Regions from separate parts of the Polaribacter batillariae genome, predicted to be linked through region 3. Evidence: riboswitches for the same ligand, from Rfam matches in the RefSeq annotation. Region 3 holds a riboswitch; each other region holds the start of a gene.
What was found. Region 3 has a riboswitch for cobalamin ahead of JL193_RS09760 (DUF5074 domain-containing protein). Riboswitches for the same ligand answer to the same signal wherever they lie in the genome.
Positions count from the first base shown of each region.

Region 1: linked by a shared signal. The riboswitch ahead of JL193_RS00610 (TonB-dependent receptor domain-containing protein) and the one ahead of JL193_RS09760 (DUF5074 domain-containing protein) in region 3 are both predicted to bind cobalamin.
Region 2: linked by a shared signal. The riboswitch ahead of metE (5-methyltetrahydropteroyltriglutamate--homocysteine S-methyltransferase) and the one ahead of JL193_RS09760 (DUF5074 domain-containing protein) in region 3 are both predicted to bind cobalamin.

Region 1 covers NZ_CP071795.1:131,546-139,566, forward strand. Annotated here, with positions in the region: gene JL193_RS00580 (ABC transporter substrate-binding protein) at 154-1,266, opposite strand; gene cobC (alpha-ribazole phosphatase) at 1,263-1,793, opposite strand; gene JL193_RS00590 (adenosylcobinamide-GDP ribazoletransferase) at 1,775-2,545, opposite strand; gene cobT (nicotinate-nucleotide--dimethylbenzimidazole phosphoribosyltransferase) at 2,549-3,586, opposite strand; gene JL193_RS00600 (bifunctional adenosylcobinamide kinase/adenosylcobinamide-phosphate guanylyltransferase) at 3,589-4,092, opposite strand; gene JL193_RS00605 (ABC transporter substrate-binding protein) at 4,191-5,126, shown strand; cobalamin riboswitch at 5,140-5,367, shown strand; gene JL193_RS00610 (TonB-dependent receptor domain-containing protein) at 5,397-7,268, shown strand; gene JL193_RS00615 (YncE family protein) at 7,274-8,021, shown strand, end outside.
Region 2 covers NZ_CP071795.1:2,989,688-2,997,708, forward strand. Annotated here, with positions in the region: gene porG (type IX secretion system protein PorG) at 1-210, opposite strand, end outside; gene JL193_RS13235 (NAD kinase) at 317-1,216, opposite strand; gene JL193_RS13240 (CBS domain-containing protein) at 1,254-1,913, opposite strand; gene JL193_RS13245 (pyridoxine 5'-phosphate synthase) at 1,974-2,687, shown strand; gene JL193_RS13250 (alpha/beta fold hydrolase) at 2,878-3,654, shown strand; gene JL193_RS13255 (acyl-CoA thioesterase) at 3,664-4,050, opposite strand; gene metE (5-methyltetrahydropteroyltriglutamate--homocysteine S-methyltransferase) at 4,148-6,460, opposite strand; cobalamin riboswitch at 6,648-6,837, opposite strand; partial or broken gene JL193_RS13265 (hypothetical protein) at 7,018-7,253, opposite strand; gene JL193_RS13270 (thiamine diphosphokinase) at 7,259-7,783, opposite strand; gene JL193_RS13275 (diphosphomevalonate decarboxylase) at 8,013-8,021, shown strand, end outside.
Region 3 covers NZ_CP071795.1:2,235,597-2,243,617, forward strand. Annotated here, with positions in the region: gene JL193_RS09730 (type III polyketide synthase) at 1-339, opposite strand, end outside; gene JL193_RS09735 (methyltransferase domain-containing protein) at 340-1,050, opposite strand; gene JL193_RS09740 (NAD(P)/FAD-dependent oxidoreductase) at 1,050-2,177, opposite strand; gene JL193_RS09745 (NAD(P)/FAD-dependent oxidoreductase) at 2,219-3,328, opposite strand; gene JL193_RS09750 (GNAT family N-acetyltransferase) at 3,392-3,838, opposite strand; gene dinB (DNA polymerase IV) at 3,901-4,983, opposite strand; cobalamin riboswitch at 5,047-5,269, shown strand; gene JL193_RS09760 (DUF5074 domain-containing protein) at 5,411-6,481, shown strand; gene JL193_RS09765 (alpha/beta hydrolase family protein) at 6,584-7,429, opposite strand; gene JL193_RS09770 (LysE family transporter) at 7,440-8,021, opposite strand, start outside.

The sequences.
Region 1 (8,021 bases), 1.8 Mb from region 3:
ACAGATTTAAATGTTAGTGCAAGTTTTTAATAAGATTTTTCTAGGAGATTTACTCCGTTAGGAAATGCCAAAAAAAAGTCAAAAAATTGGCTACACTTAGTATTCGTTTACATGGCTTCCTCTTTTTAACGAAAAAATAAAAACTCAATAATGTTATTTCAATTTATCAAAAAAGGTCAATTCGTAATTTGGTAATAATTCTGGATGTGTAATTTTTATGATGTCTTTTAACATTAAATCGGGTCTTGTGGGCGATTTTTCAAAATAAATAAGTCCGCCAGTTGCTCCTTTACGAATGGCATATGTAAACACTCTATCTTCTTTAAATGCACTAAAAGCAACATAATTTGGAAACTTTTCTTGAACCCCTTTTTTAGTTTCTAACAAACCACATCCTATCCAATAATCGGCTTTTAAACCTTTATCAACTACGCTTTCGATACTTAAAGATAAACTTCCAGTACCTCTAGAGTCTTGCCATAAATAATGGGTGTTCGCATCTTTAAAATAACTTGCGATAAAGCTATCTCCAGCTGGCATGTACCAAACATCTTTAAAAAGAGAACCAGAAATAATTGTTGGTTTTTTAGGTGCTTTTAGAGCCCATTTTTTTACCTCGTTATAATTTTTTTCAATGACATTAAAAATGCTATCGGCTTGTTTTTCTTTACCAAATAAAACTCCAAAAAACTTTATCCACTCTGCTCTTCCCAAAGGAGTTTCTTCGAGCCAATCTCCATTGTACAATACTGGAATGTTGTTTTTGCTAATTGTATTATAGGTTTTATTATTTCCGTTTAAAGCAAAACCAATAACCAGTTCAGGAGAAAGTGCTAATAATTTTTCTGTGTTAATTTGTTGTTCGGTTCCTAGTTCTACAATAGTTCCATTATCTACCAAATTTCTTGTTTTTTTTGATGAAATAAATTTTGTTTGCGGAAAACCAGAAATGTATTTTTCTGCACCAATTAATTCTAACATTGGTATGTGTGTGGTACTTGTTACCACAACATTGGTAATAGGAACTTTTAATTGCAGCTTACTAAAATCTGTTTTATTCGTTAAAGTATAGGTAAACTGTTTTTTTGCATTTTTATACGGTTTTTTAATGACCAATTTTTTTACATTTCCTTCTGTAACAATGTCGAAACCAGTAGCATATTTTATGTTACTGGTTGTGGGTGTTTTAATCGTTTTTGTGGTAGATTTATCTTTACAAGAAAATATAAAAACAAGTGTAATTAAAAGGATTAGGTATTTTTTCATGGATCATTAATTTTTAAAACGTCTCCGTAATTTAATTTTAAATCGAAAGATTTTTTAAGAGGAATGTTATGTATAAATGCGTGCAGGCTTCTAATAACACCTGCATGAGTAATAATTACTATTTTTTGATGATTTTTTTCTTTAATTCCTAACAAAAATGATACGGTTCTTTTTTGTAAATCGATATAAGATTCGCCATTTGGTGTACTTACATTTACAAAATCTTGCATCCAGACATTTAAATCTTCTTTATTGATGTCGTTCCAATTTTGTAGTTCCCAATCGCCAAAATTTAATTCTTTTAAACGATCGTCGAAAATTACATTTTTAGCAATTTTATTAGCTAATTTTTTACACCTCAAAAGCGGACTGCTATAAAAAACAGCATCTAGGTTATAAAAATCTTCTTTTTCGAGAATGTTTTTTACTTCATTCGAAAAAGTAGAAGCAACATCTAAATTCGTTTGTCCGTAACAAATTCCTTTTTCGATGTTTGGTGTGGTATGCCTTATAAAAATAATTTCCATATAATAGGTAAAGAAAGGTAAAATACTACTTCCGAAACTTGTTGTAAAGCACCAGCACAATCTCCTGTTTGTCCGCCAATCCATTTTTTAAAGAAATTTCCTAAATACAAATAGGTAATAAAAAGTGGCACAAGACTTAAAAATACCCAATAATTATTAAAGAAAAACAATGGTAAAATTCCAAAAAATGCAGAAATAACCAACGACTTTGTTTCCATTTTTTGTGTGGTTGGCTTTACTTTAGCACTATCGATATCTCTTACATAAGCATGGGTGTAGAGTAGAATAGTGGCAATAAATCTACTAATACTATGCCCAGAAATTAAGACTAAAACCACCATTAGTTTTGAAGTCGCTAAATAATTAAGTGACATAAATTTTAAAGAAAGTATAGAAATTAGCCCGATAACTCCAAAAGTTCCCAAACGAGAATCTTTCATAATTATTAAAATTTTTTCTTTGGTCCAACCACCACCAAAACCATCGCAACTATCTGCAAAACCATCTTCGTGAAAAGCACCAGTTGCCCAGATGGAAGCAATCATCCCTAAAACTAAAGATATTTCTGTTGTAAACACAAACGAAGCTAAAAAGTAAATTCCTGCGGAAATTGCACCCACCAAAATACCCACTAAAGAAAAATAACGACTACTTTTATTTAATATTTCTGGAGAATGGTTTACCCATTTCGGACAAGGAATTCTTGTAAAAAATAACACAGCAGTTAAAAAATAATGGACTTGTTTTTTCATCTTTTAAGCTTCAGAAACATTAGCACTTTTAAAAGTTGCCATTTCATTTAAAAAATTAATTGCAGAAGAAACCATAGGAAACGCTACTGCTGCACCAGTGCCTTCTCCCAAACGCAAACCTAAATTTAAAAGTGGTTTTGCATTTAAAAAATCTAACATTTTTTTGTGCCCTTGCTCACCAGAAGTATGGCAAAAAACACAATAATCTAATACATTTTTATCAATAGCATTTGCTGCCAATAAACTAGATGTTACTATAAAACCATCAACCAAAATGGTCATTTTTAAGGTAGCTGCTTCTAAAATAGCACCAGCAATCATTGCAATTTCGAATCCGCCAAAAGTTGCAAGTGCTTCTATTGGAGAATTAATTGTTGTTTTGTGTTTTTCGAAAACCTCTTTTAAAATGTTAGTTTTTTGTTGAAGACCTTTAGCGTTTAAACCAGTTCCTTTTCCAACACAATTTTTAATATTTATTTGTGTAAAATAACTCATTAAAAGTGCTGCAGAAGAGGTGTTTCCAATACCCATTTCTCCAAAACCAATGGTATTACATCCTTTTCGAAACAAAGAATTTACAATTTCTTTTCCTTTTTTAAGCGCCAACTTACATTGTTCGTTGGTCATTGCTTTTTCTGCGGAAAAATCTTTGGTTCCGTACGCAATTTTGGCGTTAATTAAGTTGTTGTTTTTTTCGAAATCTGCATTTACACCAGCATCAACAATATTTAAATGAATATGATTTTGCTTGCAAAAAACATTAATTGCGGCACCACCATTTAAGAAATTTAATACCATTTGTTGGGTAACTTCTTGCGGATATGGGCTTATAGGTTTCGAGTTTACAATTCCATGATCTGCTGTAAAAACAACAATACTCGGTTTTGTAATTTTAGGCGAAGTGGTATTTTGAATTTTTCCAATTTGTAGCGCAACAGTTTCTAACAAGCCTAAAGCACCTAATGGCTTTGTTTTAAAATCTATTTTATTTTGAAGGGCTTCTGTAAGTTTTTCAGATACAGGTTCAATTTTAGAAATCATAGTTATTTTAATTTTAGAGGTAAGCCAGAAACCATAAAAGTGGCTTTTGTTGCTTTTTTTGCTATATATTGGTTTACCCAACCTTGCAGTTCTGTAAATTTTCTTCCAATTTCTGTAGAAGCATGAACTCCCATGCCAATTTCATTAGAAATAATAATAATATTTGCCTCAATTTTACAAAGTTTATCTATTTCTTCTTTGGCTAATTTTAGAGAATCTTCTACATTATATTTAGTGTCTGTATAAAAATTTGTAAGCCACAACGTAACACAATCTACAACAATAGTTGTATTTTCAGGAATTACAGCACTTATGTTTTTTTCTTCTTCAATCGTTGTCCAACGTTTATCTCTATCAGAAACATGCCTGTTAACCCGATTTTGAAAATCTTTATCCCAAATTCTAGAAGTTGCCAAATAAATAGGGTTTTTAGAAAGATCTTCTGCCAACTTTTGTGCAAAACTACTTTTGCCAGACCTTTCGCCACCAGAAATATAATGTATCATACATCGTAAAAATTATTCCGCAAAGATTAGAAACATTTATTTAAAAAGGAAAGAATATCGTAAAAGTATGTAAATTTGTATTCTAAAAAATAAAAATAATGACAGTTTCTTCTTTTATGCCAGCAGTTACCCAGATGATTTACGATATGGGTTTGCAAGAATATTTAAACGGAATAACCTTTGAATGTCCTGCTGTTGCATTGGCAGAAAAACAAGTTGCTGTGCGTTATAAATTAGAGGGGCAAGTTTTAACAAGCGAAGAAATAAATACCATTTTTTCTAAAACCAAAGCAGAGGGTGGTACTTTATATTATGTAGATGAACCTATTTTAGAAGAAATTGCGCCAGATATTATTTTTACCCAAGATGTATGCGATGTTTGCCAAATAGATACCGAATGCGTAGCAACTTCTGCATACAAATTGCCTAAAATACCAAAACTAATTTCGATTACACCCAATTCTTTAGAAGACGTTTTTGAGAATGCAATTACCATTGCAACTGCCATGGGAAAAAAAGAGGTAGGTTTAGCATATGTTGCAAAATTAAAGGAACGTATTTATAAAATAGTAGATACACAAAGAGCCAAAAGAATTCAACCTAAAAGTGTGCTGTTGTTAGAGTGGATAAAGCCATTATTTAACTGTGGTCATTGGATTCCGCATCAAATTGGTTATGCTGGTGGAATCGATTTACTCTCACACCCTTCTGGAGATAGCATTGTTATTTCTTGGGATAAAATTGTAAAATACGACCCAGAAGTTTTAATTATTGCACCTTGTGGTTATGGAATTTCTAGAACTTTAGAAGACATGCAATTTTTGGAAGAAAAACCCGAATGGAACTCTTTAAGAGCCGTTAAAAACAAACAGGTTTTTCTTGCAGATTTCGAAATGTTTACCCAATCTTCTGCAGGAACTTTGGTAAACGGAATCGAATGTTTGGCTAAAATAATACATCCAAAACATTTTAAAATTTCTGAAGAATTACAACAAAAATTTACAAATTATAATCAATTATTAGTTTTAGAATAACTTAAAATAGAATACATTTGCAAAGAATTTAGGTTTTATTCAATTATTGAATAAATTAAAAGGGAATTTGGTGAAATACCAAAGCTGTTCCCGCAACTGTAAGTTTGTTTCAAACATAAATATTTTTTGAAACCTCTTTTAAAGAGCTGTTATTAACTCTTTTACCACTGACATTTTTATGTTGGGAAGGTCTAAATAACAGAAAACGAGCCAGGAGACCTGCCTTTATTTTTAACAATTAAAAACTTTCGGGATAAAAGTTAACTGTGTATGAAGAAAATTATATTTTTTATTCTCTTATTTGGTATTGCTTCTCACTTAACCGCTCAAAACGATTCATTAAGAACGGTTTTAAAAGAGGTAATTGTTGTAGCAGATAAAACACTAAAAAAAAATTCTAAAGGTTATAAAATTATAACTTTAAATGATTCTGTTTTGGTGAAAAATACAGAATCTTTTACTACACTTTTACGTTTTAACTCACCTATTTATTTACGAGAATATGGTGCAGGTGGTACAAGTTCTGCAAGTTTTAGAGGTACAAGTGCTTCTAATACTGCCGTTGTTTGGAACGGAATTAATATCAATTCTATCAATAACGGACAAACGGGTTTCAATTCATTAACAGTAAGTTTGTTTGATGTTATAAACATTAGAAGTGGTGGTGGGAGTATAGAATATGGTTCTGGTGCTATTGGTGGTACCGTTCATTTAAATGATGAACTATCCTTTAAGAATAAACAGACTATAGACAACCAATTCGTTTCTTCTTTTGGTAGTTATAATACTTCTAATAATTTATACAAATTTAATTTGTCAAGTCAAAAATTGGCTGTTAAATTAGGTATTTCTTATAATAAGTCAAATAATGATTATCCGCTATTAAAAACCGATTTTAAAAACTCCAATGGAGCTTATAAAAATATAAGTTTTAATACGGGTCTGTCTTACAAACTATCTAGTTTTTCTGAATTAAATTTTTATAGTACATCTTATTTGGGAGACCGTTTATTTTCTGGAGAATTACCTAATCCAACTTCTGCCAACGAAAAATACAAAGATTTTAACAATAGAAATTTGTTGGTGTACAACCATCAAAAAGGAAGCTTTACGAACGAAGTTAAAATTGCTTTTCTAACACAAGAATATCATTATTACGGCGATAAAAATACAGATAAATTTAACTTCGGAAAATCGAACCGTTATTTGATAAATTATCAATTTGGTTATAAAATTCCAAAAATAAATGCAACAATTAACTCTTTTTCTGAATATGAATCTGTTTTTGGAAAAACGGATCAAATCAATACAAAAAATAGAAGACAATTCTCACAATCTCTCATTTACAATCAAAACATAAACAATATTTTCTTTTTCGATACCAAAATAAGGAAAGACTTTAATTCAGATTTTGATGTACCTTTTAGTTATGCTATGGGAATTAAAGTAAATGCATTTAAAAACATTTCTTTTCGAGCAAATGGTTCTAAAAATTATAGAGTACCAACTTATAACGATTTATATTGGCCAGGCCAGGGTAATCCTAATTTAAAACCAGAAACTGCTTTGCAAAGTGAGTTTGGTGTTGTTTTTAATACCAAAAACTTGTCGATAGATATATCTGGGTTTTATATTTCCGCAAAAGATAAAATTGTTTGGACACCAAATGGCGACCCAAATAGACCAGGTATTTGGACACCAATTAACCTTTCTAAAACAATGAATAAAGGAATTGAGTTTACACTTTCGTACCAAAAGAACTTTAATAAACATTTTGTAAATACAACAGTAAATTATAGTTATACAGATGCTAAAAATACTGAAACGAATAATTTTTTAACTTTTGTGCCAAAACATTTATTAAATGGAAGTTTAGGATATTCTTACAAAAGATTTAGTGCGTTTTATCAACAGTTATTTACAAGTAAAACGTTTACTACAGAAAGTAATTCTAATGATTTTATTATACCTAGTTTTTTTGTGAGTAATCTAGGAGCAGATTATATGGTTCTAAAAACTGAAAAACAACAAATATTTATTGGTTTAAAAGTGAATAATCTATTTAATGAATTATACTTTACACAACCAAGAAGACCAATGCCAAACAGAAATTTTAACTTTAATATCAACTATAAATTTTAATAAAAATGAAAATTAATAAATTACTATCAATACTAGCGCTAAGCGCAATTATTTTTACTTCTTGTAGTAAAGAAGATTCCCCTCTTTTACCAAAAGGAGATTATGAAAACGGTATTTTAATTAGCGGAGAAGGTTCTCCGTCAGCAGGAACAGGTTCTGTTTCTTATGTTTCTAACGATTTAACAACCACAGAAAATTTAATTTATAAAAAAGCAAATTCAGAAGAACTGGGTACTTTTTTACAGTCGATGGCTTTTGATGATAATAGGGCATTCATAATTGTAGATAATCAAAATACAATTTCGGTTGTAAATAGATATACTTTTAAAAAAGAAAGTGCAATTACTGTAGGCTTGCAAACGCCAAGATATATGACTATTGTTGGTAATAAAGGTTATGTAACAAATTGGGGGTCGGGTTCTTTTGGAGATAACGTTTCTGATGATTTTATAAGTATTGTAAATTTAGAAACTTATGAAGTAGAGAGTAAAATTGATGTTGCTGTAGGTCCAGAAAGAATTCTTGCACACGACGGAAAATTATATGTTTCTCATAAAGGAGGTTTTGGAATGAATAATAAAATTTCTATTATTGATATTGCAACCTCTAAAGTCGTGAAGGAAATTACTGTTAATGACATACCTGATGAAATTTTTATTGATAATAATAATTTTTTAGTGGTTTTATGTGAAGGAAAAGCTGCTTGGACAGGTAATGAGACTTTGGCTTCTATTACTAGAATAAACACAACTA
Region 2 (8,021 bases), 750 kb from region 3:
ATAACTATAAGTACCTCTTAAAGCTATTCTTGGGTTGTAATTGTATTTAAATAAGGCAGCTCCAGCTAATTTATTTGGGTAAATATAGTTAGTTCTGCCAATGTCACCTACATAATTAGAGCCTCCTATAGAAACTCCAATTTCATACACTTGCCCCAAAAGTATGGAAGAAAAGCTTACAAATACGATAAATAATATACTGTTTTTCATTCTAAAAAATAGCGAGCAAATATAGGAAAATCAATTTGCTTTATAAAGTTAATATTCAGTCTTTTTTGAATAACAACTATTTTAAAAATTTATTGTTTTAAAACCGTTAAAGGTTGGTCTCGTTTCTGGTATCTTCTCCCCATAATAATTTGCTACGCAAAGTTTGTAAAAAAGATTGATTTTTTGGTATAATACTTTGTATGGTAAATGCTGCTTTTTCTATAAAAACTTTCGTGTTTTCTGGTACAGAAGTAATTCTAGAATCTAAAGAAATTAAAAACTCTTTTTCTCTAGAATCTATTTCTAATTCGATTGTGGTTTCGTCGGAAATAACCATAGGTCTTGCATTTAAGTTATGAGGTGCTATGGGGGTGATTACTAAATTTTTAGAATCTGGCGAAATTACGGGACCATTACAACTTAAAGAATAACCGGTAGAGCCTGTTGGAGTGGCAATTATTAAGCCATCTGCCCAGTAATTGGTTAAATATTCGTTGTTTAAATTGGTGGTAACCCCAATCATAGAAGTGGTGTTTTTGCGAGCAATGGTAACTTCGTTTAAAGCAAAATTTAGTTCAGAAAATTGTTCTGTTTTTGGTGCTGTTTTTACAGATAAGAGTGTTCTTTCTTGTAGCGAATATTCTCCTTTTAAAATTAATTCTACACTTTCTTTAATGGTTTTTTTATTAATTGTTGCCAAAAAACCCAACCTTCCAGTATTAATTCCTAAAAGCGGAATTCCTAAGTCTCGAATATAAGTAACGGCTCTTAATATAGTACCATCGCCACCTAAAGTAAACATGGTTTCGAAAGAACTATTTAAATCAGAAAAATGAGAAAATGTTGGGTATTTTTTATCTAAAATGTTTCCTTTAATTAATAAATCATAAAATTTCTTTTCAATAAAACAAACAATATTATTTTCTTCTAAAACTTCAAGTAAAATTTGAATTTCCTTTTCTGCCGAAATTGAATATGATTGTCCGTAAACTGCTACTTTCTTCAAAATTTAGTTCTTATTTTTATTTCTTAAACTTCTAAAATTACATTTCTAAATATTTCTGAAGATATTCTGATCTGTTTTTTAAATCTTCTAAATAAATATCATTCTCGTGTGTAGATATTATTTTGTAATCGTATCTTCTAAAAGTGTGCATAATTTCGTTAATATCTTCTGTAATTATCTTTAAAGTTACTTGTACAAAATCGTTTTTTCTTTCAGAGATATAAATGCCTAACAATTTCGCCCCATTGGTTTCTACAATTTGGCAAACTTCACTCATAGAATAATCGTTTTCTACCTTTTCTATAATAAGCGTTTCGCTGTCTTCTACCATAAAAGGACTTGTAGAAAAAACATCTAAAACGTCACATAAATCGTAATAACCAATGTATTCTTTTTCTTTGTTTAAAACCGGAATAATATTGGTATCGTTATCTGCAAAAATTTTTAAAAGTTCTAAAACAGTAGCTTTTTCATCTGCAAAAAACGAATTTAGTAAGTAACTGTAAGCAACTAATTCGTTGTTGTTGTTTTCGATAGTGTGTATATCATCTTCTGCAAAAGAACCCAATAATTTGTGGTTTTCTATCACAGGAAAATGTGTAATAGGAAAATTATCAAACAAATCTTTCGCCTCTTTTACGCTACTTTGCAAGCTCAACGCTTTTGTTTCATTTAATATGTAATCTGTAATGTTCATTCTTTACGAATATAGGATAAAATGATTTAATGGTTTATCTTTGCTAACTAATTTTAGATAATGACAAAGTTAAGCGTAAATATTAACAAAATTGCAACTTTAAGAAATTCTCGTGGCGGAAATGTACCAAATTTATTAAAAGTGGCCACAGATATCGAAGGTTTTGGTGCAGAAGGAATTACCATTCACCCAAGACCAGATGAACGACACATTCGTTATCAAGATGCAAGAGATTTAAAAAAAATAGTAACTACAGAATTTAATATCGAAGGAAACCCTATTAAAAGTTTTATAGATTTGGTGTTAGAAACAAAACCAACACAAGTTACTCTAGTGCCAGATGCTGTAGATGCAATTACGTCGAATGCTGGTTGGGACACCATAAAATATCAAGATTTTTTAAAGGAAGTAATTCAAGAATTTCAGCAAAACGGAATAAGAACGTCTATTTTTATAGATACTGATTTAAAATTAATTGAAGCTGCAGCAAAAACAGAAACCGATAGAATTGAGTTATATACAGAAGAATTTGCCTCTCAATTTGAATTGGGAAATAAAAATGCCGTAAAACCATATACAGAAGCTGCTATTTTAGCAAACAAATTAGGGTTAGGTATTAATGCAGGGCATGATTTGAGTTTAGATAATATTCAATTTTTTAAAGAAAATATACCGCATTTGGCAGAAGTTTCTATAGGACATGCCTTAATTGCAGAAAGCTTGTATTTAGGATTAGAGAATGTCGTAAATATGTATTTGCACAGATTGAAATAGTTAGCAGTCTTTAGTAGGCAGTCAGCAGTCAGCAGTCTTCAGTAGGCAGTCTTTAGTAGGCAGTCACAGTTTCAATTACAGTTTACAAACCTATGATTTCTATATTTCTATGAGGTTAAAAATTACTAATATTTTGTAGCAGTAGCAGTAGCAGAAAAAAACTACGTGTTTTCTAGAAAATCAATAAAAAATGAAAAACAACTCAATATTACATTCAACCATAAAAGGAGAAGGAAAGCCATTGTTAATTCTACATGGTTATTTTGGAATGAGCGATAACTGGAAGACTTTAGGAAACCAGTTTTCAGAAGATTTTCAAGTACATTTAGTAGATCAAAGAAATCACGGACGTAGCTTTCATAAAGACGAATTTAATTATGAGGTTTTAGTGGAAGATTTACACAATTACATACAGCATTACCAATTAGAAAATGTTTTTTTAATAGGACATTCTATGGGCGGAAAAACAGCAATGTTATTTGCAGTAACATACCCTAATTTGGTAAATAAATTAGTGGTTGTAGATATTTCGCCAAGAATGTACGAGCCACACCACAATGCCATTTTAGCAGGGTTAAATTCTGTTGATTTTTCTGTTGAAAACTCTAGAAAACTGGTAGATGAAAAATTATCGAAACGAATTCCTGACGTTGGTGTACGACAATTTTTGATGAAAAATATTTACTGGAAAGAAAAAGGACAGTTGGCTTATCGTTTTAATTTACCATCGCTCACAGAAAACAATCCTGAAGTTGGGGAAGCGTTACCGCCATTTACTGTTTTCGAAAAAGAAACCTTGTTTTTAAAAGGTGAAAAATCGGATTATATTACAGGCAAAGAAGCTCCCATTATTGAGGCTCATTTTCCGAATTCTAAAATTGTAGAAATAAAAAACGCAGGTCATTGGGCGCATGCCGAAAATCCGAAACAGTTTTATAGTGAGGTTTGTAAATTTTTAATTAGTTAATAGTTACAGCTACTGTGTAATTTTTACAGGATCTTTATTTTCATCAATAGCTACAAAGGTAAACTCTCCAAAAATTGCATGCTCTTTTTGGTAACTATACATTTGTTCTATATAAATATTTACTTCTACTTTTAAGCTGGTTTTTCCAATGTGCGATACTTTACCAATTAGTTCTATTATCGTTCCCGCAGGAATGGGTTTGGTAAAGTCTATTCTATTGCTACTTACTGTAACCATTTTTTGTCTGCTAAACCTTGTTGCAGTAATAAAAGCAACTTCGTCCATTAAAGATAAAGCGGTTCCACCAAAAAGTGTGTCGTAATGGTTTGTGGTGTTCGGAAAAACAGCTTTAAATTGCCTTGTTTCAGAATTTTTAATTCTCTCTTTTGTTGTCATTTTGTTTTTAAATTATCATTTTTTTTTACAGTAATTTTAAATAATAAATGGTACAAAACCCACTTTACAGCTTTTTTAGTAAAGTGGGTTTCTAAAATTACACGATATTACTAAATGTTTTTTCTCTTAAAATTTTGGCAGCTGTAACCATTTCTGTTAAAGCTTTTTTTGTTTCATCCCAACCTCTTGTTTTTAAGCCACAATCTGGGTTTACCCAAAGTAATTCTTCTGGAATCACTTTTTTCGCTTTGTTTAGCAGTAAAACCATTTCATCTTTATGAGGTACTCTTGGCGAATGAATGTCGTAAACACCAGGACCTATTTCATTAGGGTAATTAAAATCTGCAAAAGCATCTAATAACTCCATTTGAGAGCGAGAACATTCGATGGTAATTACATCTGCATCCATATCTGCAATGTTTTGTATAATATCATTAAATTCAGAATAACACATATGGGTATGAATTTGTCTTTCATCATTAATTCCTGAAGATGCAATTTTAAAAGCATTTATAGCCCATTTTAGGTAGTTTTGCCAATTATTTTTTCTTAGTGGCAGCCCTTCTCTTATTGCAGGTTCGTCTATTTGAATTATTTGAATGCCTGCATTTTCTAAATCTTTAACTTCATCTCTTATTGCCAGTGCAATTTGGTTGCAGGTAACTGCGCGATCTTGGTCGTTTCTTACAAAACTCCATTGCAAGATAGTTACTGGACCTGTAAGCATTCCTTTTACCAACTTAGAAGTTAAACTTTGTGCGTAACGTGTCCATTTTACGGTCATGGGTTTTGGTCTAGAAACATCTCCAAAAATAATAGGTGGTTTTACACATCTACTGCCATAGCTTTGTACCCAGCCAAATTTTGTAAAAACAAATCCGTTTAATTTTTCACCAAAATATTCTACCATGTCATTACGTTCAAACTCTCCGTGAACCAAAACATCAATACCAATTTCTTCTTGCCAATTTATTGCTTTTTCGGTTTCTTTCTTTAGCAATTCTTCATATTCTTTTTGGTTAATTTCTCCTTTTTTAAATTTATTTCTCCAAGAACGCACTTCTTTTGTTTGCGGAAAAGACCCAATGGTTGTTGTAGGGTAAAGTGGAAGGTTAAGTGCTTTATTTTGCAATATTTTTCGAGATGGAAAAGGGTTAAGTCTCTTAGTATGTTTGTTAGAAATACTAGCCACTCTATCTTTAACTGTTGGGTCGTTTATTAAAGGCGATGTTTTTTTACTTTCTATATCCTTGCGGTTTTTTAGAATGGTATTTTTGTTTTTCTCACTGTTATCATCTAAAAATAATTGTTTTAGAGTAACCACTTCGGTTATTTTTTGTTTCGCAAAGGCAAGCCAATTTTTTATTTCTGAAGTCAATACTTCTTCGTTATTTTCGCTATCTAAATCACAAGGAACATGTAATAAAGAACAGCTTGTGCTTATAAAAACTCTTTCTTGCCCTAATACATTTACTGCTTTTTTTATCGTAGCTAACGATTCTCGATAATCGTTTTTCCAAACATTTCTACCATCAACAATACCTAAAGAAATAGATACTTTTTTTGGAGTATTATCTAACACTTCTTTTAGTTGATTGGGGTTTCTTACCAAATCTATATGTAAAGTTTCAACAGGAAGGTTTACTGCAAGGTTTAAATTGTCTTGCAAGCCTTCGAAATAGGTGGCTACAATAATTTTAAGTTTTGGAAATTTTTCTTGTATTTGTTTATAAACCTGTTTTACGGTGTGTTGCTCTTTTTCTGTTAAGTCTAAAGCTAAAAAGGGTTCGTCAAATTGAATCCATTCGGCTCCAGATTCTTCCAACTCAGTTAAAATTTTAAAGTAAATAGGTAATAAGTTTGTTATTAAATCGATTCTATTGAAACCTTGTTCTTTTTCTTTACCTAATAGTAAGTAAGAAACAGGTGCAATTAAAACAGGTTTTGTATTAATTCCTTGTTTTTTTGCTTCTTTGTATTCGTCTATAACTTTTGTTGAAAAAAGACTAAACTGTTGGTCTTTTTTAAATTCAGGAACAATATAGTGGTAGTTGGTGTCAAACCATTTTGTCATTTCCATTGCAGGTACATCTATATTGTTTTTTTGATGTCCTCGTGCCATTGCGAAATATAAATCTAATTTCGATTTAAAATGTAGTTTTTTATACCTTTCAGGTACAGCATTAACAGTAAGAGACATGTCTAAAACTTGGTCGTAAAAAGAAAAATCGTTGCTGGAAATTAGATCTATTCCTGCCTCTTGTTGTAGGTTCCAATTGTAGTTTTTAATACTTTTACCTACTTTTTCTAACTCCTCTTCAGAAATTTTGCCTGCCCAATATTGTTCGCAAGCTTTCTTTAACTCTCTTTTGCTACCAATTCGCGGATAGCCTAAAATGTGTGTTTTCATTTTTTACTTTTAAATAATGAATTAATAATTACTTAAAAGTTCTATTAAAAACTTCTTTTGCTTGTCGAGAAATAAAAATAATAAGTCGAAAAATAATGGCGCACAAACACACATAGATAGCTAAAAAAAATAGCATCTAAATGTTAAAAGGCATCAGAATAGACAAATCACTTCAAATCGCGAAAGCAAAGTCATATCGATAATGGCAGGTCTCCTGACTTGTAACAATTTTTATCGTCCTTCCCATTTCGTTAAAAACAGTGGACCACAAGGATAAAAATCTTTAAATGTTACTTACAGTTGCGCGACAGCTCTGGATTTGCACCAGATTCCCTATTAATCTACAGCTAAGTAAAACCATATCGTACGATGAAATTAAATAAAAGAACTTCTTTCTAAGGCAAAGGTATTATAAAATTTGCTTCGATTTTAATTTAAAGAGTCTTTTAAAAGTAAGGGTTCGTTTTTAACCTTTAAATCTGTGAAAAATAAACAATGTTGGTTGTTGGATATACCAAAATAAGTGACTGCGAAGATAGATTTTTTATGTCTAGAAATTATTCTGAAATTTCTCCACGATGTGGTTTTAAAGCATCTCTGTAAATTTTCATATTGCTTTCATTAACAATAATAAATGCTGAAGAAAACATGGGATTTTTTTCAATAATATTAATTTCTGAGAAAGGAAGTTTTCTGCTTCCGCAAATTCTTTTAAATGAATGGTATGATGTTTTGCGGTTTCTTTGGCATCTTCTCCTCTAAAATCCCACAGTAATTTTATTTTTCTTTCCATAATTTTTAATGATTGATAAAAATAAACAAATCTCCACTATTAAAAGTAATGTTTATATTGTTTTCAATTGCTTTATTTCGAGTTCCAATTCTTTTACGAAAATCTAAATCTTCATTATTTAAAGGGTATTGAAGTCCTTTTGTAGTGATATTTGTAGCTGTTGGAAAAGGAAATAATGAAACTGTTTTGTGCAAACAATTACTAATAAAGGTATTGGGTTCAGCTAAAAAATAATAGCCATGATTATCAAAAAAAGTAAGTTTTAATTTCTCTTTCCATTGAAGCGCTGTGTGTAAATTTCCTAAAAAATGGTCTTGTTCTTTGCCACTTGCGCCAAAAACATCAATCTTATAAAAACCCTTGTCAGAAAGAATTTGTAGCATTTTATCAAAATCTGTAAAATCTTGATTCGAGGTTTGTATTGCCTCAATATCTTCTGGAATTTCTTCTAAAGAATCAAAATCGCCACTAATAAAATTAGGTGTAATATTTTTACTTTTAAATATTGATAAGCGCCATCGGTTACACAAATTGTATCGTAATTAGATAAATTGGGCAGTTCTTTTGGCTTTTCTCCATTTAATAATAAAAAAACTTTATTTTTCATAAATGCAAAAATACCCATTTCGTAATTAATAATGCACTCTTATTTTCTTTTACAGTAATTTCAACTAATAATGGTGTTGCAAAGAAAATGTACTTAAAAAGTTGGCATAAATTTCATAGAAATAGTTTTATCTTTGATGCAAATTTTAGACTTTGAATACA
Region 3 (8,021 bases):
CATAATTCCTGTACAACTAACTGTGATGATGTAATCTAAATCAGTAGCTTTTAAATGGGCTTTTTCTAAAGATTTTTGCAATGATTTTTCTGCTAATTGAATAACTTCTCTTATGTAAACATCATTTTTTTCTTCAAAAGAAGTGGCTGTAAAAACTGCTAATGGATCCATGATGGAGTAACGTTTGTCAACTCCTGCACCTTCAAAAAGTTTGATGACTTTTCGTTGAAAACGTTCTTCTTGATCTTGCATCCATATTTTTACAAACGGAATAATATCTTTCGTTTCTCTGTAATATTTTGGAAGTTGCTTTGCAACGGATGTTATTTTTACTTTCATTTATTTTTTTATTATCCACAGAAAACGAAAAGCCCATTTCCATTGAATTCTTGGTTTTACTTTTAATTTTGTTGACATTCTCTCTAAATCTTTACGTTTAAATCCTCTTAAAACTGATGTTAATCCATCTTCAATAATCATTTTATTAGAGATAAAAATAGACAATAGCATAAACAAATAATAGGCTAATTTATGTCGGTGCAAATCGTTTACCACAATTCCTATATTGGTTTGTTTTAACGTATTTCCTAAAAACGAAACCAGTTCTGGTTCTTTAAAATGATGCAAGAATAATGTCGCTAAAACTACATCAAAGGTTCTGTTTTTAAAATTATCAGAAAAAATATCTTGTGTTTCAAAACTCAATTCAGGATAATTTACAGACAATTCATTTGCATAATCAATGGCAGTTGGGTTGGCATCTACTCCAATCAATTTGAATTTATAATTGTGTTTTCTGCCAAATTTTGCTACATCTCGTAAAATATCTCCATGGCCACAACCCACATCTATAATGGTAATTTCTTCTTCTTTTGGATGATGTTTCAAAAGAGATTGTAAACCATTTACAGTGACTTTATTTCCTCCTAACCACCTGTTTATATTCTCTAATTTATCTAACGTATCTCGCAACAAATCGCCACCAATAGAAAAATCGTCCATCAATTCTTCTTTATTTGATCTCTGTTTGGTGCTGATGAAAAAATCCATTAGTTATTGATTGGTTTTCCGTGAGTTTGTTTGATAATGATGGGTAACAAAAACGGCATTTTCTTTAATAATGATAGTAAAAATGATGCTATTTTGTCTTTTCGAAACAACATCGCAATAAAATGACCTGCTTGTAAACGCCATTTAAATTGTTTGTTCCATTCACTAATATAGCGCTTTTCAAGTTCCTTTCTCGATTCGATTTTACCATTTGAGTAATTTAGAATCAATTTAGATGCAATTTGTGCAGATTGAATGGCCATACTCATTCCATTTCCACAAAGTGGATGAATCATTCCTGCAGCATCACCACACATGATGATGTGATTTTCCACGGGCTTTTTGGTTTCAAACGAAATTTGACTGATAGACAATGGTTGCTCCCAAATTGGTTTTGATTTTTGAAATACCTCTTTTAAAAACTTATTTTTAAAAACCACATTTTCTTGAAAATCCTCAATATTTTTAAACTTTTTAAATGCCGAAAAACTACTGATATAACACAAATTAATAGTATTATTTTCTACCTTAGAAACGCCACAATAACCGCCTTTAAAATTATGAAGTGCCACCAAATCTGATGGAAAATCTCCTTTTACATGAATTTTAACTCCTAAATAAGGCGATTTTTTCTTAATAAATTCGCGTTCCATTTTTACATCTAATAAAGAACGTTTGCCAAAAGCACCAATACAAATTTTTGTTTTAAAAGAGTCGTTTTCTTTGGTTTCTACTGTGAATTCATCTTCTTTAAAATCGACATTTAAAGCAGAATCATGTAAAATTACAACGCCATTTCCTTTGGCTTTTTCTGATAAAACAAAATCGAATTGATAGCGCGAAATTCCAAACCCACCCAAAGGTAATTTTGCTGAAATCACTTTATTTTTTGTTGTAGATAATTGGAAATTATCAATTTTTACAGCACCAAAATCAAACGGATTGATATCTAAAAATGCTAGATAAGGCAACACTTCATTCGAAATATATTCGCCACAAACTTTGTGTTTTGGATAGTTACTTTTCTCAATTAATAAAACTTTTTTTCCAAATTTTGATAAGTGAATGGCGTTACATAAACCTGCTAAACCACCTCCAATTATTACAATATCAAAATTTTGTTTCATATTACGAATGTCTCCTCGAGCGCAGTCGAGAGGTTAAAGTTTTATTCAATTAACTCTGCTAATTCTTTGCCAACTAAACTGCCAATTGCAATTCCCATTCCACCTAAACGAACTCCACAAAAAACGTTTTTTGAAATTTGTTTAACGATGGCTTTTTTCTGATTTCCAACACCCATAATTCCACTCCACCTCCGTTCAATTTCAAAATTTGTGTTTGGTAAAATTGTTTCTTTTAATATTTTTTCTAATTGATTTTGAATGATGGTTGTCTGACCAAATTCAGTAGTTTTTTCGGTTTTAAAATCGAGATTTCTACCTCCACCAAATAGAATTCTATCGTTTATATTTCTAAAATAATAATACCCTTTGTCTAAATGAAAAGTGCCTTTGATGTGTAAATTTTTAATCGGTTTTGTAATGAGTACTTGTGCTCTTGCAGGTTGTACTTTTTCGTCTAAAAGTTGATTTGCAAATCCGTTTGTGGCAATACATAATTTATTGGTTTTAAAAGTGATTTTATCCGTTTTTACTTCAACCAGATTTCCACTTTCAATAAAACTTTCTACAGTAATTGAATTGAGAATTTTAACGCCTAAATTCTGAACTTTATACAACAACTCAAAAGCCATTTTTCCTGTATCAATTTGTCCTTCAAAATTATTTGTAATGTATTTGTTGTGTACTTTTTGGAAACCAAAAGTGTTTTTTGAAATAGAAAAAACATCACTCTTAAAAATAGGTTTTAAAAGCTGATTAATTTGATATTTTCTTGAAATACATTCTTCAAAAAATGCTTCGTTTTCACACAATTCGAAACCTTTATTTTGCTGAAAATCGATGTTTTTATCTCCTAAATTTTGTCTTAATCGTTGTAAACCTTTCCAGCGTTTATCCACCAAATTATAAACTTCTTGTTCTGTATGAGAATTTAAGTCATCAATTAATTCAGAAAGACTTCCAAAACACGCAAAACCCGCATTTTTAGTGCTTGCTCCTTGTGGCAACATTCCTTTTTCGAGAATTAAAATATTGGTTTTAGGGTATTTCTTTTTTAATTCTAAGGCGCAATTTAAACCCACAATTCCACTACCAACGATGGTAAAATGTATGTTAGTAAACCATTCTTTTAATTCCCAATAGCTGTAGTTCATTAACGTTTTTTAGTTTTAGACCTCACAAGGTTTTAAAAACCTGTGAGGTCTTTTATATCTACTTTATAACTGTTTTTCAAAGCAAATACTATTTTCCATACTTTTATATTGTCCGTAATTTTCAATCACTTTATAATTGCATTTATGGTAAAATGTAACAGCTTCTTTCTGTCTTTTTCCTGTTTCTAAAACACACTTTTTATACCCTAATTCTTTTGCCCAAACTTCTAATTCTAAAAGTATTTTTTGTGCAATTCCTTTTCCTCTGTTTTCTGGAGAAACATACATTCGTTTTAGTTCCATAGAAATATTGTCGAACTTTTTAATAGCACCACAACCAACAGGAATCTTATCAACATAAGCCAAAACAATATGTTTTAAAATATTAATATTATTAAACTGATTGTAGAAATCATGCTCATCTTCATCCGTGATTTTTAAATATGCATCTAATTCTTTTACCAAATTTTTAAAATCTTGGTTTTCTGAGTTGGTTCTGATAATTTTCATTTTCGTAATTTTTAGACCTGACAGGTTTTTGAAACCTGTCAGGTCTTCAAAGAAACTGTGCGTTAAAATTCAAATTTTAACTGTACCCAAACAGGTTCTTTAATTTCTGTGTTTAAATTTCCGAAAGAAATTCCTAATAAACGCACAGAATTTGTTAATTTATCTTGAAATAACAATTCTTTTACCACAGGAAAAAACTCTTTTTTTGTTTGCATAAAATTGGGTTTTGTTTTGCTTCTTGTTTGCTGTGTAAAATCGGAATATTTAATTTTTAGAGTGATGGTTTTTCCTTTTGTGTTGTTTTTTAGCATTCTTCGTTCCAATTCATCTGCAATTTTTTCTAACTTTTCAATCATAAAAATTTCTGATGAAATGTTTTCGTTAAACGTTCTTTCGGCTGCTAAAGATTTTCGAATTCTATTCGGTTTTACAGGGCTATTATGAATTCCGCGAACAATATTGTAATAATGCGAGCCCGATTTTCCGAATAAAGTAACCAGTTCTTCCAACGATTTTTTCTTTAAATCGTTTCCAACAAAAATGCCCAAATTGTACATTTTTGCGGCGGTTACTTTACCTACACCGTAAAATTTATTTACCGGTAATTCTTCTAAAAATTGAATAACCTCTTTTGGATGCACTGTTTTTTGTCCATTAGGTTTGTTAATATCCGAAGCTATTTTTGCGATAAATTTATTAATAGAAATTCCTGCAGAAGCTCGCAAACCTGTTTCTTGATAAATACGTTCTCGAATTTCTCTGGCAATATCGTTTGCAGACGGATTTCCTTTTTTATTTTCGGTAACATCTAAATAAGCTTCATCTAAAGAAAGGGGTTCTACTAGATCTGTATATTCGTAAAAAATCTCTCTAATTTTTGCTGATAGTTCTTTATAACGTGCAAAATCTGACTTTACAAATATTAAATGTGGGCACTTTTTTTTAGCCAAAACATTACTCATAGCAGATTTTACCCCAAATTTTCTTGCCTCATAACTTGCTGCAGAAACCACGCCTCTATCTCCACCACCACCAACAGCAATTGCTTTGCCTCTTAATTCTGGATTATCTAACTCTGCCACAGACGCATAAAATGCATCCATATCTACATGAATTATTTTTCGAAAAGGAGGTTCTAATTTCATTTTAACAAAATAAGGGAGTTTCTTAACAGTTCTATTTTTTTTTATCTCTAAAAAGTAAATACTTTCGCCGCATAAAGTATTGGTTTTTATGTTCGATGTATTGAATGTAAAATTAAAAGGGAATCAGGTGATTTTTTAGTTAAAAAAATCCTGAACTGTTCTCGCAACTGTAAGCTTCGTCTTGTAAAAAGATGTCTGTTAAATCTCACACCACTGTTTAAAAATTTAAATGGGAAGGTTTTAACAAAAAGTAAGTCAGGAGACCTGCCAGTGCTCAAATTCGTGTTTTTATGCTTTCGAGAAAAAGGCAGAAGACTATTATTTTTTGTTCGACATACGTATTTTTTTGTTTGATTATTTTTTAATCTAACCCATAAGATGCAATGTGTATGCGAATTTTTAAACCGTAACCTAAAACCCAATTATAATGAAGAATTTTTATGCTGCATATGCATTTTTATGCATTTTCGTATTTGCATCTTGCTCTAAGAAAACAACGTCGAAAATTGAAGAAGAAGCTGTTTTCGATTCCACCTTTATTTTAACATTAGAAAGCGATAAAACAGCCATTAACTTTTTAAATAGCGGTGCTTTTTTAACACCAAATGTGTACGAATCTACTGATAGAGAATCGATTTCTTTTTCGAGTTTCGACAACGCTTTGTTTGTTGTTAGTAAAAAAGGGCCCAATTACATTACACAATTTAACGTAGAGAATTTAAATGTTGATAACGTGGTGACCAGTTCCGACCTTACTGCACCTTCTTATTTAGAAATGTATTCGGCTACAGAGGGCTTGGTTATTGGAGTTTCTGGAAGAGGAAGGCGTAAAAAATATAATGTTGCTCCCGTAAATATAACCACTGGTATTGGTAATAAAATAGATGGCTTTTCTGACAATATTTTGTACAATAATGCTGCTTTAGTAACCGATGGAAATACTGTTTTAGTTGCAGATGGTAAAGATTTAAAAGCAATGAATACTACCACAAAAGAAATAACTACCTTGTTAACTTTTGCCGAAAATATTTCTGGTATTTTAAAGAACAAAAATGGTACAATTTGGGTCGCTACAGAAAAAAGAACCGAAAAAGCGGCGTTTACAAAACTAAATAAAGATTACTCTATAAACGAAGTGGTTACTGTTACAGATAATACTATTAATTTATTTAAAAACAGTCTTTTAAGTTTAAATCGTTCTAGTTTTACAGCTTATTGGTCAGAGGCTGCTTCTGGTAAAATTTACAGATTTAATACTATCACAAAATTAGTAGAAGAGTTTGTAACACCAGCCACAAATAATGTTGCTTTAACAACCGTTGTAAAACAACACCCTGTTACCAAACAAGTTTTTGTAATAGGTTTAGAAGATTTTTTAGACCCTGATAATAGTATTATCGCCATTTATAATGATGATAAATCTTTCGAAAAAAAGGTTGAAAAAGTAGGAACGTCTCCTATCGATATTTATTTTTCCGATAAAAATTTTACAAATTAGGCAAGTTTAAAGTTTTAGTTTAAAAGCGAAATTACCTGTTTTAAAAACAAATAATTTCGCTTTTAATAATCAAAATATAAAAACGTTAACAACTGGGTTAGCCTAACTTTTAGTTATAAAATCAATACAAATTTTAGTAACAGCTGCCAATTCTTTAGACATTTTGTCTTTTTTCCAAGGATGGGAAACATTAAAAACATGGTCTGCATTTTTAATGATTTTTAAAGTGCTTTTAGGGTTCCAAGAATGTATTTTTTTACCTTCTTCTACAGAGATTGAGGCATCAGAATCTCCATGAATTATTAGATGTGGAACCTTAATTTTTTGGGCAGACTTCTTAATATTTAGTCGTTCTTCGTTTTCTTTAAAATTAGTGTAAAATTGATAAAAATGAGGCATTAATTGCTTTGTTCTTCCGTTTAAAACATATTTTACGCCTGTTTTTTTCCAATTTTCTAAATCGCCAATTGTAGATGACCTTGAACCAAAGTCGCAAACAGAAGCCAAAGAAATTAGGTTTTTTATACGCGAATCTTCAGCTGTTTTTATGGTAACAATTCCTCCTCCTCTACTGTGACCAATTATTGAAATACAATGGCTATTTGCTTCCTTTTTAAAATCGGTATTCGTAGAAATCCAATCTAAAATACTTTCTAGATCGTCTAATTCTTTGGTGTAATTATTATTCCCAAAAGCTTCTAAATCTGGAAAATCTATAGGTTGCTTTGGAGTACCTCCATTGTAAGAAAAATTAAATTTTATAAAGAAAAAACCTGCACTTGCAAATGCTGTTGCCATTAAATTCCAAGCGCCCCAATCTTTAAAACCTTTGTAGCCATGGCAAAAAATAATTATTTTTTTAGGTTGATGCGTTTCTTTATAAAAAACATCTGTTACAATTGGTTTTTTGTGTTTTCCTTCAACAAGTATGTTTTTAATTATTTTCATTCTTTTCGATTTAAAGAACAAATTTAAGAAAAGTAAACAGCGCAAAACCAGCTGTAATAAAACTTAAAATTAAATTGATATTGTTTGTTAAATTCCCCGTTTTTTGTTGAATTAAATAGGCAAATCTTCCGTACAAATATAAAATAAAATAGGCGCCAATTACAGCACCTACAACAAAATATAAGGTAGAAGTAATATCGAAATTTGTCATATTATACGACATTAAAAGTGCCACAATTCCAGAGAAAAAAGGAATTGCAAACATGTTTAAAACAGATAAAACAACTCCGAAAAAAAAGGAATTTTTTCGATAAACTTTTATTTGTTTTTTTTCTTTTTTATTTTGTTTGAAAAAATAAACAGACAAAAATAACAGTACAATAATGCCTGCTTTCTCTAAAATTTCTATAAAAGTAGGGTTTTTTGAAAGATATTGTATCAAATAAATAGAAAGATACGCTTGTAGAAAAACTACCAACGAAACTCCTAGAGTAAAATTACTAAAATCTTTTTTGCTTCTATCTAATCGTATTTTTAAAGCTGTCATGTTTAACACACTTGGCAACGTAAAACCTAAAAATGAAAACACAAA